3 regions of the Blastococcus carthaginiensis genome follow, and region 3 is predicted to be linked to each of the others. Evidence: riboswitches for the same ligand, from Rfam matches in the RefSeq annotation. Region 3 holds a riboswitch; each other region holds the start of a gene.

Evidence for each region. A riboswitch is a leader RNA that binds a small molecule or an ion and turns the genes downstream of it on or off. The one in region 3 is predicted to bind S-adenosylmethionine.
Region 1: another riboswitch for S-adenosylmethionine. It lies ahead of QOZ88_RS00585 (bifunctional o-acetylhomoserine/o-acetylserine sulfhydrylase); the one in region 3 lies ahead of QOZ88_RS23165 (putative leader peptide).
Region 2: another riboswitch for S-adenosylmethionine. It lies ahead of thrC (threonine synthase); the one in region 3 lies ahead of QOZ88_RS23165 (putative leader peptide).

What each region holds. Positions count from the first base shown of each region.
Region 1 covers NZ_JASNFN010000001.1:127,508-129,761, reverse strand. The annotation lists gene QOZ88_RS00595 (mechanosensitive ion channel family protein) at 1-469, shown strand, start outside; gene QOZ88_RS00590 (hypothetical protein) at 466-954, shown strand; SAM riboswitch class IV at 1,044-1,159, shown strand; gene QOZ88_RS00585 (bifunctional o-acetylhomoserine/o-acetylserine sulfhydrylase) at 1,203-2,254, shown strand, end outside.
Region 2 covers NZ_JASNFN010000039.1:19,425-21,678, forward strand. The annotation lists gene thrC (threonine synthase) at 1-1,075, opposite strand, end outside; SAM riboswitch class I at 1,088-1,219, opposite strand; gene QOZ88_RS21455 (HAD family hydrolase) at 1,278-2,099, shown strand.
Region 3 covers NZ_JASNFN010000004.1:366,804-369,057, forward strand. The annotation lists gene QOZ88_RS06965 (methionine ABC transporter permease) at 1-24, opposite strand, end outside; gene QOZ88_RS06970 (methionine ABC transporter ATP-binding protein) at 21-1,037, opposite strand; gene QOZ88_RS23165 (putative leader peptide) at 1,207-1,281, opposite strand; SAM riboswitch class I at 1,288-1,382, opposite strand; gene QOZ88_RS06975 (DUF3800 domain-containing protein) at 1,875-2,254, opposite strand, start outside.

The DNA.
Region 1 (2,254 bases), on a different contig from region 3:
CGGCGACCCGGCCAACGGCACGGTCGAGGACGTCACCCTGCGGGTCACCCGCGTGCGCTCCCCCGACGGCGAGGTGGTGACCGTGCCCAACGGCCAGATCGTCAAGGTCGTCAACCTGTCCCGCGACTGGGCGCGCGCCGTCGTCGACGTCCCCGTGCCGACCACCGTGGACGTGACCCGGGCCAACGAGATCCTGCGCGGGGTGGGCCGGGAGGCGTTCCGCGACCCGGCGATGCGGCCGCTGCTGCTCGACCCGCCCACCGTGATGGGCGTCGAGACCCTCGGCCTGGACGAGGTGAACGTCCGGGTGGTCGCCCGCACGCTGCCCGGCAAGCAGTTCGAGGTCGGGCGCGACCTGCGCGCCCGCATCGTCCAGGCCTTCCGCAACCAGGGCATGCAGGTGCCGCAGCCCACGACCGCGGTCATGGCGCAGGACGGCGCGACGGCCGTCCAGGAGGGAGCCCGGTGACCCCGTCCGACGAGCGTCGCGACCCCACCGCCCGGGCCTCCGAGGAGCCCACGGTCAGCACCGCCCCCGCCGCCGCGCCCGGCTCGCCCGCCGACAGCGCGTCGCCGGCGCCGCGGCACGGCTGGTGGGCGGCGATCCCCCGCCGGCTGGGCCGCGCCCGCACCTCCACCGTCGTGCTCGCCGTGCTCTTCGTCGCGGTCTTCGCGCTCTGGCTCAACGTCAAGCCGCCGGTGCCCGGGGCCACCCCGCCGGCCGAGGACACCGGCGTCACCGAGCCCACCGACCCGGCGGGCACCACCGAGCCGACGCAGACGGAGGAGGCGGAGCCGACGGAGGAGCCGGCGACGACGACGCAGCAGTCCGAGCCGACGCCTCGACCGACCACCACCGCCCCCTCCTCGCCGGGCGCCACCACGACGGCACCGGAGACGACCGCCCCCGCGCCGACCGGCGGCGCGGGCGGGGAGACGGCGCCCGGCTCGTAGGCCGCTGGGGCCGGTGTTCCACGTGGGACATCGCTGCGCCGGCCGGGGCGGGTGTGCGGTGCTCTGCGGCGCGTCCTACGATCACGTCGGCTCCTGAGAGGCAGCGCGAAGCACCTGGCTGGCTGCCCGGCAACCTCAACTCCGTCTGAGGTGCTCCAGGGGAAGAGCCGGCCGGCCGGCGTCCCGCCACCGGCAAGGACGGAGTTCCCGTGCGCCGCGGGATCTCCCGCGAGCGAAGGAGACGGCGCATGACCGACCCGCAGAGCTGGAGCTTCGAGACCCGGCAGATCCACGCCGGCACGAGCCCCGACCCCACGACCGGCGCCCGCGCGCTGCCGATCTACGCGACCACCGCCTACCAGTTCCGCGACACCCAGCACGCCGCGGACCTCTTCGCGCTGGCCGAGATGGGCAACATCTACACGCGGATCATGAACCCGACGCAGGACGCGCTCGAGCAGCGCGTGGCGTCGCTGGAGGGCGGCGTCGCCGCGCTCGCCGTCGCCTCCGGCCAGGCCGCGGAGACCCTCGCCATCCTCAACCTCGCCGAGGCCGGCGACCACATCGTGGCCTCCGCGTCGCTGTACGGCGGCACCTACAACCTGCTGCACCACTCGCTGCCGAAGATGGGCATCACCGTCTCCTTCGTCGAGGACCCCGACGACCCGGAGAACTGGCAGTCGCTCGTCCAGGAGAACACCCGCGCGTTCTTCGCCGAGTCGATCGGCAACCCCAAGGGCGACATCCTCGACATCGAGGCCGTCGCCGGGGTCGCCCACCGCAACGGCGTCCCGCTGATCGTCGACAACACCATCGCCACGCCGTACCTGGTGCGGCCCCTGGAGTTCGGCGCCGACGTCGTCGTCCACTCGGCCACCAAGTACCTCGGCGGCCACGGCACGGTCGTCGCCGGGCTGATCGTCGACGGCGGCTCGTTCGACTGGACCGGCGGCCGGCACCCGATGTTCACCACCGCCGACCCCACGTACCACGGTGTCGTCTACGCCGACCTCGGCGCGCCGGCGTTCGCGCTCAAGGCGCGGGTGCAACTGCTGCGCGACCTCGGGCCGGCGGTCTCCCCGTTCAACGCCTTCCTGGTGGTGCAGGGAATCGAGACGCTGTCGCTGCGCATGGAGCGGCACGTGCAGAACGCCCAGCGGGTGGCCGAGTTCCTCGAGGCCCACGACGCCGTCGAGCGGGTCAACTACCCCGGCCTGCCCTCCTCCCCGTGGCACGCGGCCCAGCAGAAGTACGCCCCGAAGGGCGCCGGCGCCGTGCTCACCTTCGAGCTGCACGGCGG
Region 2 (2,254 bases), on a different contig from region 3:
CGCGGATGCCCTGGACGATCTCGTCGTCGCCCACGCGGGCGACCGCACCCCCGGTGCGCCGGATCGCGTCGAGGGCGTAGGGGCCGTCGGCCGGGTTGCCGATGTTCAGCGACTTCGCGATCCCCGTGGGCTTCACCGGCTTGACGACGTCCCAACCGTTGTCGAACGCGGTGGCGATCGGGTCGCAGCCGGCCGACTGGGCGCCGTAGATCGTCCACTCGGTGGCCTCGACGAGGCCGGCCGCGGTCAGCTCCCGGAAGGCCTTGTCGACCTTGGTCAGCAGCGACCCGGACGCCATGGGGATGACGACCTGGGCCGGGATGCGCCAGCCGAGCTGCTCGGCGATCTCGTACCCCATCGTCTTGGAACCCTCGGCGTAGTAGGGCCGGACGTTCTGGTTGACGAAGGCGGTGTCCTCGAACTCGTCGGTCTCGCCGAGCTCGCTGGTCAGCCGGTTGACGTCGTCGTAGGAGCCGTCGACGGCGACCAGCGTCTGCCCGTAGACCGCCGACTGCACGATCTTCCCCGGCTCCAGGTCGCTCGGGATGAAGACGAACGACGGCAGGCCGACCCGCGCGGCGTGCGCGGCGACCGAGTTGGCCAGGTTGCCGGTGGAGGCGGCGGCGATCTTCGTGTAGCCCAGGCCCTTGGCGGCGGTCGCGGCGAGGCTGACCACGCGGTCCTTGAAGGAGTGGGTGGGGTTGGCCGAGTCGTCCTTGACCCAGAGGCCGCCGGTGAGGCCGAGCTCGGCGGCGAGCCGGTCGGCGCGGACCAGCGGGGTCATGCCCGGGTCGAGCGAGACGCGGTCGGCCTGGTCCTGACCCACCGGCAGCAGGGCCACGTACCGCCAGATGTTCTGCGGCCCGGCCTCGATCTGCTCGCGGGTGACGGCCTTCATCAGCTCGGGGTCGTAGTCGACCTCCAGCGGGCCGAAGCACTCGGCGCAGGCGTGCTGGGCGATGAGACCGAAGGTGGCGCCGCAGTTGCGGCAGACCAGCCCGCGGGCGGGACACGGGGGCACGGGGCCGCCGGCGCTGGAGTCGGCCTGGACGGATCCGGGTGCGGTGAGGGTCATGCGACGACTACCTCCTCATCTTCCCCGCTGCGGGCCGTCGAGCCGCGCGGGACGGAATTGGCACCTCCCGCCGCGCGGAGCACGCGCGGACGGCGGTTGCCGGGGCTTCATCGGGCCGTGTCCCTCTGCCCCTCTGGATGAGTGAACGGCGTGAACTCTACCCAGTCGCGGCGGGCGCCCGGCGGCGGGACAGGATGGCCTGGTGAGCGCGCGCGTCGTCTACACCGACCTCGACGGCACGATGGTGGGCCCGCGGGGCTCGTTCTGGCACACGGCGGGGCGGGAGCTGACCGACGGGCCGGCCGGCGCGCTGCTGGACCTGCACCGTGCCGGGGCGGCGTTGGTGCTGGTCAGCGGCCGCACCTACGAGCAGGTGGTGGAGGCCGCGCGCATCTTCGCCGCCGACGGCGCCATCGCCGAGCTGGGCGCCACCATCGGCTGGGGCTCGGGGCGCACCACGCACCGGCTGCGCGGCGCGCTGCCCCCGGAGTACGGGGACCGCACCCCGATGGACGTCATGGCCGAGCTCGGCGTCGTCGAGGACCTGGTCGCCGCGCACCCGGGGCGGCTGGAGTGGCACGCCCCCTGGCACGCCACCCACGCCACGGACGCGCTGCTCCGCGGCCGGGTGGATCCGCTCGCCGTCGACGCCTGGCTGGCCGAGCGCGGGACGGGCTGGCTGACGCTCAAGGACAACGGGGCGATCCCCGCCGCCTCGTGGATGGGGCTGGCCGACGATGCCGCCCCGCCGCGGGTCTACCACCTGATGCCGCGCGGCATCTCCAAGGGCGCGGCGATCGCCTGGGACCTGGAGCGCCGCGGCCTCTCCCCCGCCGACGCCGTGGCCATCGGGGACAGCGTCAGCGACCTGGACATGGCGCCCGCGGTGGGCCGGCTGTGGATCACCGCGAACGGCGCCGCGGTCGACGGCATGGCCGACGCGCTCGCCGCCGTCCCCAACGCCGCGGTCACCGCCGGCGCCATGGGCGAGGGCTGGGCCCAGGCGGTGCGGCAGAGCCTGTAGGCGAGCCGCCGTCCCCGCTCTTGCGGTGCCCCCTCCACTCTTGCGGCCAGGACAGTGTGCGCAGATGCGCCGTTCCCGTGCCGAAAACTGACCATCTGCGCACTCCGTCGCCATCAGCGGCGGTCTCGGGACGCAGGCGAGCGTTGCCGGCCGCA
Region 3 (2,254 bases):
CCAGATGCGGTTCCAGTCGCTCACCGGGCCACCTCGGCGGTCGCGGCCACGCGCTCGACCAGGATGCCGCCGGCCCGCAACCGGTGCACGGCGTCGTCCAGCCCGGCAACCCCTCCGGTGACCCGCAGGAGCAGCCGGCCGTAGCGGCCACCGGCGACGGTCTCCACCGACCCGCCGGCGATCTCGACGGCCAGGCCCAGCTCGCCGATCAGCGTCTGGAGGACGAGGGTCTCCGGCGTCCGATCGGCGACGGTCACCCGCAGCAGGGCGCCATCGTGCGCGGCACCGGCGTCCGCCACCGGCGCCGGGAGCAGGGCGTCGCCCAGCGGCGAACCCGGCCGGGTCAGGACGTCGGCCAGCCGGCCGCCGTCGACGACCCGCCCCCGGTCCAGCAGCACGGCGCTGTCGCACACGGCCTTGACGACGGACATCTCGTGCGTGATCAGGAGGACCGTGAGGCCGAGCTCGTCCCGCACCCGGCGCAGCAGCTCCAGGACGCCCGTCGTGCTGGCCTGGTCCAGCGCGGAGGTGGCCTCGTCGCAGAGCAGCACCGTCGGCCGGACGGCGAGCGCGCGGGCGATGGCCACGCGCTGCTTCTGGCCACCGGAGAGCTGGGCGGGGCGGGCGCCGGCGCGGTCGCCGAGCCCCACGAGGTCCAGCAGCTCTCCGGCCCGCCGTCTGCGCTCGGCCCGGCCCACGCCGGAGAGCTCCAGCGGGTGCTCCACGTTCCCCGCGGCGGTGCGCGAGTCGAGCAGCTCGAAGTGCTGGAAGACCATGCCGATGGAGCGCCGCGCCTGCCGGACCTGCTCGTCCGGCAGCTCGGTCAGCAGCTGCCCGTCGACGGTCACCGAACCCGACGTGGGCCGCTCCAGCAGGTTGACCAGGCGCACCAGCGTGCTCTTGCCCGAGCCGCTGGGGCCGACGACGCCGGCGAACTCGCCGCGGTCCACCGCCAGGCTGACGCCGTCGACGGCGACGACCTCGCCGGCCTGCCCGCGGGCAGGGAAGACCTTGCGGACGTCCTTCAGTTCGATCACGGGGTGCGGTCCTCGGGGTTGAGCGGGCACGGGCGCGCGGCGACGCCGCCGGGGTTCCCGGCCGAGGGCGTGGTCGCCCGCGGTGCGCGGTGGCTGGGGTGCGCGCCCGCCGTCCGGTGGGGCGGGCGTCGCCAGGAGGCGGGAGGCGGGAGGCGGGAGGCGGGAGGCCTCAGCGGCACATGGCTGTGCCGGTCCGGCACAGGTCGACGTGCCGGCGGGCCCACGAGAGCAGCTCGTACCGCATGGTGTTCCTCCATCGGTCCTGGCAGTAGCACCCGCGCCCGCCGATGCGGGGGGTTGCTGCGACGTCGACGAGCCAGGTCTCTCAGCCGCTCCGGATGGTTGCGGGAGCGAGTCTACGGAGGAGGTCGGGGCCTTTCTCGTCCGCGACCTGCGACGTCACTCACACAGCACACCCGAGCGCGACACCACCACCACGCCGAGCGGCGGCGGGACGGGCGCTGCCCCGGGCGGACCCGGTGGGGCGCCGCCGAGCCGGCCCTCCTGACCGACGGGCGCGCTGCACGCGGGCCCCGGACGCACGAAGGGCCCGGTCTGCCGACCGGGCCCTTCGTGGTGGAGCGGGGTGGGATCTTGGCGAAAAGAGAAATCGCAGGTCAGCATGTCGAATGCGGCATGCGCCACTCGGCTTGCACACGAAATGCCCGAAGTTTGCACACGGCGCTGCCTGGTCGTGGGTTGCCGTCGCCGCTGGCGGCGACTGGACCGTGCGACGCGGTGTTGACCCCTTCTACCGGCCCATCCGGGAGGGGCTCTCCCCAACGCTTACGGTGAGCGCGGGCTAACGACCGGATCGGCGAGTCGCCCTGAACGTGGTCAGCTGGTGCGACTGGTGCAGGGCGGACACGGACACGCCCCGAACTTCGGGGTCACATGGATGACGCCGCTCATTTCATCTCGGTCGTTCGTGTCCACCAGCGGCCACAGCGCCGTCGAGTACGCGTCGTCGGTCGTCGGCTGGTAATGCCGCCACAGCGCGTAGGCAACGAGGTCGGCCGCCTGGATGACCCGGCTGGCTCGGCTGTCGGTGAACACCGGCACCTGGATCAGAGCATCCAAGCGGGCACCGCTGCGCTGCCACACGGCGGCCTGGTCCTGAATCCTGCGCTCGTGCTCGGTCCGGCGGTCATGCAGAACCAACCCGCGCTGCTCAACCGACGCCGCCTTGTTGATGCGACGAAGCATCTCGTCGAACC